DNA from 2 places in the Salipaludibacillus sp. HK11 genome. Region 1 is predicted to be linked to the other one. Evidence: riboswitches for the same ligand, from Rfam matches in the RefSeq annotation. Region 1 holds a riboswitch; the other holds the start of a gene.

Region 1 (4,852 bases):
TTGACGTGATACTTGGTCAAATACAGTAGGTAAAATCGAGCCAAATCCAAACCCCATAAAACCAACACCTAGACCAATGAAGAATAAATGATTTGAAATAGCAACGATGAAAAAACCGGTACCCATTAGTAATAATTGGAATGCGATAAAATAAGTTTGAAATAATCGTTTAACTCTACCTAATAGTAATCCAGCAAAAAATCCTGCTGCTGTTGCTATCGATATAACAGCTCCTGAACTTTGTGAGTTGCCAATTCCTTCTTCTTGGATATATAAAGCCATGTTCGTAGGAACCGAATAAAATGCTAGAACGATAAAGAACATCGCAGCTCCATAAGCGTATAGTTTTTTGGGTAATGGTGCGACCGTCATACCTGGCACTTTCTTCTCAGGCCTCGTAGTCGGTAAATATAATAACACAACAATTGCTGCAACAATAACTAGACTATAAACGCTGAATGCCATCCTCCAACTCACCGCAGCTAAAAAACCTGACATTAGAAACAGTACAACGCCACCTAGATTATTAGCAGCACTTACTTGCCCCATAGTTGCAGTTCTCTCTTCTCCATCAAAAAAATCAGCGACAAGTGCCGTCGATATTGGCATCAGCAATCCAACACCTACTCCTAATAATGCGCGACAGAGTAGCAGAAGTTCTATACTTGATACCAAGCCCCCTCCTAATCCACCAATTAAGTAAAATAACATTCCGACAAAGAGAATATGTTTCTTTGAAAAGCGTCTTGTTAAATGACTAGAAACAAATATGAAAGGAATTATCATCACAGAAGGTATCGTTAATATTAATTTTATTGATGTTTCACTTACATCCGGAAAAGCAAGGGCAATGTCACCAAGTGCAGGAGATATTGCGGCTCCCGCCATTACAGTTAATAGCGAAACAGAAAGAATCGCCATTTTTAATAGAATTTTATTCATCTAACCCCAACTTTCTACCTGTTTCTTCATAAATCCAACTCGTTGTTACATTTTTGGATGCAATTTTTTTAAGAACACGCTTTGTTGTAGCAACATCTTCTTCCGCAATTCCTTCTGTCGCCTTAATTAATGTTATAGTAACAAGCTCCATTAGTTTCTCTTGTTGTTCTTTTCCTATCTCCGTTAAGTAAATTCTTTTACAACGCGCATCAACAGGATCTTTCCTTCTATAAATAAGTTCTCGATTTAACATATTTTGAATAAGTCGGGACACACTCGCTTGATCTTTGCCTGTTCGTTCTGCAAGTTCAAGTTGGCTAAGCCCATCTTGATTCCATAACTGAACTAATATCGTCCAATGTTCGGTAGTTACATTGAACCCATGTTCGGAAAATACTCGTTGCACACTAGTTGATAGAGATCGACCAGCATTAGCAACAAGAAAACCTAGCGAATCTTCTAACCTATATTCAGACACTGGACCATCTCCTTAATCACTTTTACTATCGTACAGGCAAAATACTTGTTTATGCAAGTATTTTGCTTTTATGTTAAGTCGGTATTCATTTATCATGCATAATACGGCGCTTCTTCTGTTGTATCTTTTTCGCTCTTTCTTTCATACAGCACAAGATGCCTAATCTTCTACATTATCTTTGCAAATCAAGTTTGCTTTCCGGAAAAGTTTCCTAGTAACCCGAAAATAAAAAAGACTATCTCCAATGATAATTTTGAGAAAGTCTCATTTCATATATATACTTGATAAGAATTTTTACCAGCAAGATAGCATCGTTAGACCTTTCGTCTAAATAAAATGCCTGATCCCCAATCCGCTAAATATTAACAGACTGGTGGACCAGACATTAGAATACTATATCTCTCCATCAATTTCAAAATAAATATCACCTAGAGAGTGTTTCATTATAATGAAAAATATCAACTTAATTATTTTAAATTTTCAGTCATTTATAACGCTTACAACAATAATAAAACAAAACTAGCTATACCGCCTTTTTTGATAAGAATTCCCGAATTTTCTCTATAGGAATTCCCATATCATATGCCTTTTGGATCAGTTCAACCCACTCATTATCTAGTTTTTCAACTGAATCATTAATAGAGCTTAGCATCATTTATCCCCCTGTTATTGAGGCAACCACAGCAATCATAGTCATTCAACCTTAGACCTGTGGCTTTGCGTCCTAAACTTTCGATTAGTTTGCCTTTATCTTTATTTTTGGTTCTATTATCATTGAAATAAGCATCTCTTTGGCTCATAATAAACAACAACTTATCGAATCAAAAAACAAAGGTTCACAGTTAATTGACCCTTTTAGACCGACATATTCTTATTATTTTGAGCTAATGACATAATTATTTCATTAAATACTATTCAGCTACAGATCAACAATGCTGAGCTTATTGTTTAAAAGCAGCAACTACTATCAACCTTATCAACTTCTAAAATACTAAGTCTAAAATGAAACAGTCAATACGTTCATAAAAAATGATTTACGCAGAAAAAGGATACAAGAAAGTGACAATGAAAAAATCACAGAAAAAGTAGGAATTAAACCTCCTTCAGTATATGCATTTTTTTAAAAATAAAGAAGATGTTTTCTCACATTTATATTTAATCACATTTTCACCTTCAACTAACTAATATTCATTAGGTAGAGCCAAATAGCTAGCCTCTTCGCTAATTCCCTTAAATTATATCACACAATATTTAATTTAACATAAAATTCAAAAAATAAGAACTTGATAAAAAATCTTAGATATTTCTTAACTAGTAAAATTGAAATAGAATTCACAGACAGACTAACTGAGACATTCATGCGAAGATTCTTCTCACAATGAAGTACAAAATTGCCGCTTTTCATAGTGACACTCGATCCTTGTTCTACAGGTGAATATCTCTACCGAAGAAGTAATCTTCCGAGTGCTACGAAAACATTTTTACTGATAAAGGATGTTTTTTTATTGTGAAACGATAAATTTAATGTATAATTTAAATTAAATAAATAAGTGAGGTGATTTTAATGAAACCTGGATCTACATTGTTTTTGAAAATTGCAGTTATTTTAATTGGAATCACGATACTTTCCTTGTGTATATTTTGGTTGCCTTGGATCGCAAGTGTTTCGACTGAAGCAGCACCAGAGTTTGCTTATTTGCAATATCCCGTCTTAATTGGTTTATATGTAACCTCCATCCCGTTTTTCTTTGCTTTGTATCAGGCTTTAAAACTTTTGGACTGCATAAAAAATAACGCTACATTTTCGGAATTGTCTGTAAAGGGCTTAATGAATATAAAATACTGCGCGATTGTAATTAGTATCTTATATGTCTTAGGTAGTTTATTTCTTCTTTTACAAAATGCTCTCCACCCTGGAATAGCAATTATAGGAATGACAATTACTTTTGCTTCTGTTGTGATTGCAGTCTTTACGGCGGTTCTCCAGCGATTGTTAGAGAATGCGATAACTATTAAATCAGAAAATGATTTAACAGTATGAGGTGAAAAATAATGGCTATTATCATCAATATTGATGTCATGTTAGCGAAAAGAAAAATGAGTGTAACGAAACTATCTGAAAGTGTTGGCATAACAATGGCAAACCTTTCTATTTTGAAAAATGGAAAGGCAAAAGCGATTCGACTATCAACGTTAGAAGCTATTTGTAAGTCTCTGGATTGTCAACCTGGAGACATCCTAGAATTCAGAAGCGACGAAGATGAGGGTCTTAAAAACTAGGTAGAAATGAGAGAATCTTCCCTTTAGTTATTTACTCATTTTTCTGGATGCGATACAATTAACCTAAATCTGGAAATTGAAGGGAATGAATCATGCGCAGATATCAATATTTTATCCCAATATAAAACTATAATGGAGGGAGAATTATTGATTACAAGTTTATTTACAGAAAGATTGTATTTAAGAAAAATGGTACCCGCTGATTCTGCTAGTTTATTCAAAATATGGTCTGATCCTGATATTACGAAGTTCATGAACATATCTAATTTTAGTAATGAAGGTCAGGCAACTGAAATGATTCATTACATTAATGCACTCTCTAAAGAAAATAAAGCGATACGTTTTTCAATCATTGAATTAACATCTAATGAAATTATCGGATCTTGTGGCTTTAATTATTTCGATTTTGAAAATGCTAAAGCAGAAATTGGATACGATATTGCCAAACAATCATGGGGGAAAGGCTATGCACCAGAAGCTATCTCTAGTCTCCTTAACTATGGATTTGAAACAATAGAGATGAATAGAATCGAAGCGAAAATAGAGCCTGGGAATATAAATTCAATAAAGGTCCTAAGAAAACTAAATTTCACATTTGAAGGGACACTAAGACAGGCTGAAAAAATCCATGGGAAATTTATTGATCTTAACATGTATTCCAAACTAAACACTGATTAATTGAACTGCCTCTATTTCACTGAAATAGAGGCATCCCTACTTTTTGAAGCTATATACAATAAAACGAAACTTCGATCACTTTCACCTTTCGCTGTCGAGTATAGAGAGATCTACCAATAGGAAGAAATGACAAAGTGGAGTCATTGAAGTTTTATTTACCTCAACACAAACTTCGTCTCACTGTGCCCTTCTTTCGACTTCCTCACTTCTAGCGTCGCTGGGATCACCTGCTTCATTTCCTGCACGTGCGAAATTACCCCGATCATTCGACCAGACTGCTGAAGATCAACGAGTGTATCGATCGCTTTTTGCAGCGACTCTTCATCAAGCGAACCAAAGCCCTCATCAATAAACATCGTTTCGATCGAAATGCCTCCCTCATACGCTTGAATCACATCCGCCATCCCGAGCGCCAAACATAATGAAGCATTAAATTTCTCTCCACCCGATAACGTTTTAACATCACGCATTTGT
Region 2 (4,852 bases), 160 kb from region 1:
AACTTAAACGGTCTTGGGTACTACAAACTAATAAATGTTGTTTTAAGCTAGTTTGATTATGTTTCTTGAGATGTCGTGTTAAAATATAATCAATATACGAAATGAGGTGTCTTTTTGACAAAAATCAAATTAGGTACGAGTAATTTACAAACTGGAAAAATTTCATTAGGTTGTATGCGAATGGACAAACTTTCTAAAAATGAAGCTGCTAAAGTGATTCATTCTTCGATGGAAGCTGGAATTGATTTATTTGATCACGCTGATATTTATGGAGGAGGAGAATCGGAAAGAGTTTTTGCTGGCGCGGTTGATTTGAAGTCAGGAGTTCGAGATAAAATGGTTATCCAGTCAAAATGTGGAATAAGAAAAGGTTCGTTCGATTTCTCAAAAGAACACATTTTGACTTCTGTTGAAGGTAGTTTGAATCGATTAAACACAGATTACATTGACATTTTATTATTGCATCGTCCAGACTCACTCATGGAGCCTGAAGAAATTGCTGAAGCATTTACGAAATTGAAACAATCAGGAAAAGTTCGCCACTTTGGTGTTAGTAACCAAAATCCAATGCAAGTTGAACTGTTAAAAAAATACATAAAAGAAGATTTGATCATTAATCAGCTTCAATTCAGCCTTCTACATACACCGATGATCGATGCCGGATTCAATGTTAATATGAAAAACGATTCATCTATCGTTCATGACAGTAATATTCTTGAATATAGTAGGTTAAATGACATGACGATCCAAGCTTGGTCACCATTTCAGCACGGTATGATTGAAGGTGCCTTTGTCGGGAATAAAGATTTTCCTGAAGTAAATAAAAAACTTCAGGAAATTGCTGCTGAAAAAGGTGTGACTGATTCAGCTATTGCAATTGCATGGATTTTGCGACATCCTGCTACTATTCAACCGGTAATAGGTTCAATGAATCCAACCCGCATTCAAGATATATCTAAAGCTGTAGACGTCAAATTAACTAGACAAGAGTGGTACGAACTATATTTGGCTGCAGGGAATAAATTGCCATAAATCTTGTATAAATAATCTGTAATCATTTGTTTTTTGATTAAATGTTTTGTGTTTTGTTTTCGATGAATGGAATGGGTAAATTCCCTTTCCATTTATTTTTATTAATGATATTTAAGGTTATTGGCCAGTTTTATTTTACATTTTAAATAACACTTTTGAATTTTGATAAAAAAATATAGGTATTTTGTAATTTATTTGTATAATTGTAAAGGAATTAAAATTTTTGTGGCGAATAAGTGTTAAAGGAGGTTCATGGAGGGGGGATTAGTGAATTAAGAAAGTTTTAATTACTGGAAAAACTCTGGGGTCTGCAAAGGCAATAATAATAATTTATTAATGAAGATAATAGCTTACTTAAATCATTCTGGAAAGAAATTTTAATTAATCATAACTGTTTATGGGATTTAAGTAATGGAATTAATAATAATCATCGTAAATTTATTTAGTGAGGTTCTTAATAACCAAACTTTCGCACTGTTTTCACCAAAAGAGAACATGCATTCTGTTAATTAGGTATAAATATGTTATAATGATAATTAAAGATAATGTTCTATTAAATAGCGAATTTATGTTCAATAGGTTTCAATCTAACACAAAATAAATAAGGGAGCTATGAAAAACTATTTGTACTTGGGCACTTGAATAGTTTGGAGCAGGTAGTGCAACCGACCTTAGCAGGGGGGTTGTATGATGTCTTCTACGATTAATACTTTGCAGGATAATCAGCTGATAGAAATTTATCACAGTGCTAAGGAACTTGAGCTCGATTTAGACTTCATTAAAATATTAGAAGCAGAATTGGATAAGAGGGGCATTAGTAAAGAAAGATATTCTTTTTCTTGATTCTTTTACAAAAGAGGCGATCTCACTGTTAATAGTGAATTGCCTTTTTTGCATCAGAAAAATAAAAACATAAGATTTGATGTTGTTAATTTTTCAAGTAAGTAAAGCTTAATTAGGAGTAAAGAAGCAGTTGATATTTTTTAATCAAATAACAAAAATAAGGGAAAAAATCAGTAAACTTGAGTTTTTCAGCAAAACTTGAGATAATGTCTGATGGCATGAAGATATCGATGTAAATGACACTAATAATACATTTTATTGATCAAGATTTGAAATGAGGGTACAAGAATGAAGACAGAATCAATTTACGGGTTAACGTTTGACCAATTAAAAACATGGTTTGAAGAGCGTGGGCATAAACCTTTCCGAGCGACTCAAGTATGGGACTGGCTATATGTTAAAAGGGTGAAAACTTTCGCTGAAATGACAAATTTAAAAAAAGACTGTATTAAACTGTTAGAAGATCATTTTGAAATGAAAACATTGGAATTACACTCTAAACAAGTATCAAGTGATGGAACGGAAAAGTTTCTATTTAAGTTAAGTGATGGAAATTTAATTGAAACGGTATTAATGAGATTTGCCTATGGAAATTCCGTTTGTGTAACGACACAAGTAGGTTGTAATATTGGCTGTAGTTTTTGTGCAAGTGGATTACTTTCTAAGGATCGTGATTTAACGAGTGGAGAAATTGTCCAGCAGGTAATGAATGTACAGCATAGCATGGATGAAACGGACAAAGACGAACGAGTTAGTCATATTGTTGTCATGGGTATTGGAGAGCCGTTTGATAATTATACACACATGATGAACTTCTTCCGAGTTATTAACAGTGATAGAGGATTAGCGATAGGAGCGAGACATATTACCGTTTCAACGAGTGGTATTATTAAGAAAATATATCAATTTGCTGATGAGAAGCTTCAAGTTAACTTGGCCGTTTCACTTCACGCTCCAAACAATGAACTCCGTACCCGCATAATGAAGGTAAATAAAGCACAGCCCATCGAAAAATTAATGGAAGCTGTTGATTATTACCTAGAAAACACAAACCGAAGAATCACTTTTGAATATATTCTGCTTGATGGTGTTAATGATAATCCAGAGCATGCTAGAGAGCTGGTAGAATTAGTCAAGGACAAAAAGAAGCTGACTTATATTAATCTTATCCCATATAACCCTGTGGATGAGTATATTCAGTACAAGCAAAGTAAAAAAGGATCCATTCTGACATTTTTTGATATTCTCATGAAAAATGGTGTTCAATGTGGCGTGCGTCATGAACAAGGGTCTGACATCGATGCTGCCTGTGGTCAGTTAAGGAGTAAACAAATGCAAAAGGATAAAGCAAAAGCGAAATCTAACGTTTAAATCCGTTCACTTAAGACCTCGCAGTTCTTGCGAGGTCTTATTTCTAATACTTAATAACCTGTAATAATTGCAAAAAAGATTACGAGAAATGGCAGAGCTACTGTGATTGCGCCTCCAATAAAGCCCAGTACAGCGATTAGTTTCCCGTGTTGTTTTGTTGTTTTTATTTCAAATAATGCGATAATACCAAATAAAACGCTAAAAAAACCGAGAAACATACCTACTGGTAGTATTAAAAAAAAGAATATTACTGAAAGAGCTCCAGTAACACCGGAAATAATTGCTTTAACATTGTAGTTGTATTGAGAGGCATTCTTTTCCTGAAAGTTATCTTGGTTTTGATTTTCCATTAAAACTCCTCATTTCTTTATATTATATCGTTCTATTTTACATGGAAACTTATTAGGTAACAATTGTTATTAAAATAGAAGCTGAAAGATTTAATATTTTATATTATTTCACGACACTGTCATCTCGCTCATTATATGATAAGATATTTGAGAAGAATGGCGGCCGGTGTGTTGAATGGGAGGGGAAAACGATTACAGATGATCAGCATGAATATAATAATAGAAATGATAAACCCGAAAAGAAAACTTTAGTAGAAAAAGAAGAAGATTTATTTTTTGATGGTGAAAGATATTACACAAAAGAAGAATTTTTTAATCCAGAGGGAGAATCCGAAGAGAGAGTATCACAACCAAAGATAAAAAGAAAAGGAATGAAAATTTTCATAGCTTCGTTACTGATTGTTGCGTTACTAAGCAACGTATTTGCGATATGGCCAAAGCTCTTTAACCTCCCTGCTATAGACTTCATTGCTACATCGCAGGAATTGTCTAATAATGAAGACGTTCAACTCTACAAAGAATCCATTGTGGTTGTGAGAGCAGGTAATAGCAAAGGAACTGGCTTTTACATTTCAGAAGATGGACATATTATGACGAATGAACATGTTGTAAGTAATGACCCACAACCTGTAGTGACATTTGAAGATGGTGAAAGTTTTCTTACGAATGTCGTAGAAAAAAATGAAGAGTCGGATATTGCAATTCTTAAGATTGACCCCGGCGATTATTCTCCACCAGTATTAGAGTTTGAAGAAAATTGGGAAGTAGGTTCACCAGTTTATGTTATTGGTAATCCACTTTTCTTTAATTATATTGCAAACGAAGGTAATCTAATTGGCACAACTACATTCCAAAGCAGAGCCCAGCCTGTTATTATGCTCGATGCACCTATCTATCAAGGTAGTAGTGGAAGTCCCGTTATTAATGATCAAGGATATGTCGTTGGAGTCGTTTATGCTACAACAAGAGTGGAACATGAGGGTTCAAGGACAAAAGTAGGACTTGCTATTCCTCTCGAAGATTTAGTTGAATTCATGGACTATACAGACTAGCAAAATACAAGAAATCCAATCGAAACTCGGTGAACTAACATAACATATACTGTAAGTTATTATGATAAAGGCGGGTGATTCAATGTCTTTTATTCTTATTGTTGTCATGTTTGTTTTGTTAATCATCGTCGGGATTTCATATATGAAGTAACTTGGATCACAATTTAAACGAAAAAAAGTAGTTAATCATGTGACTGCTTTTTT

The links. Region 1 has a riboswitch for cyclic di-GMP ahead of ACM26V_RS05015 (anti-repressor SinI family protein). Riboswitches for the same ligand answer to the same signal wherever they lie in the genome.
Region 2: it holds a riboswitch for cyclic di-GMP, as region 1 does, so the genes downstream of both, sda (sporulation histidine kinase inhibitor Sda) here and ACM26V_RS05015 (anti-repressor SinI family protein) in region 1, are expected to answer to the same signal.

Annotation. Positions count from the first base shown of each region.
Region 1 covers NZ_CP181045.1:956,088-960,939, reverse strand. The annotation lists gene ACM26V_RS05025 (MFS transporter) at 1-942, opposite strand, end outside; gene ACM26V_RS05020 (MarR family winged helix-turn-helix transcriptional regulator) at 935-1,420, opposite strand; gene ACM26V_RS05015 (anti-repressor SinI family protein) at 1,944-2,075, opposite strand; cyclic di-GMP riboswitch class I at 2,091-2,176, opposite strand; gene ACM26V_RS05010 (DUF2975 domain-containing protein) at 2,985-3,461, shown strand; gene ACM26V_RS05005 (helix-turn-helix domain-containing protein) at 3,473-3,700, shown strand; gene ACM26V_RS05000 (GNAT family N-acetyltransferase) at 3,848-4,378, shown strand; gene ACM26V_RS04995 (AAA family ATPase) at 4,534-4,852, opposite strand, start outside.
Region 2 covers NZ_CP181045.1:1,117,095-1,121,946, forward strand. The annotation lists gene ACM26V_RS05670 (aldo/keto reductase) at 115-1,032, shown strand; cyclic di-GMP riboswitch class II at 1,629-1,712, shown strand; gene sda (sporulation histidine kinase inhibitor Sda) at 1,720-1,875, shown strand; gene rlmN (23S rRNA (adenine(2503)-C(2))-methyltransferase RlmN) at 2,164-3,246, shown strand; gene ACM26V_RS05685 (DUF4190 domain-containing protein) at 3,297-3,596, opposite strand; gene ACM26V_RS05690 (S1 family peptidase) at 3,968-4,648, shown strand; gene ACM26V_RS05695 (hypothetical protein) at 4,755-4,799, shown strand.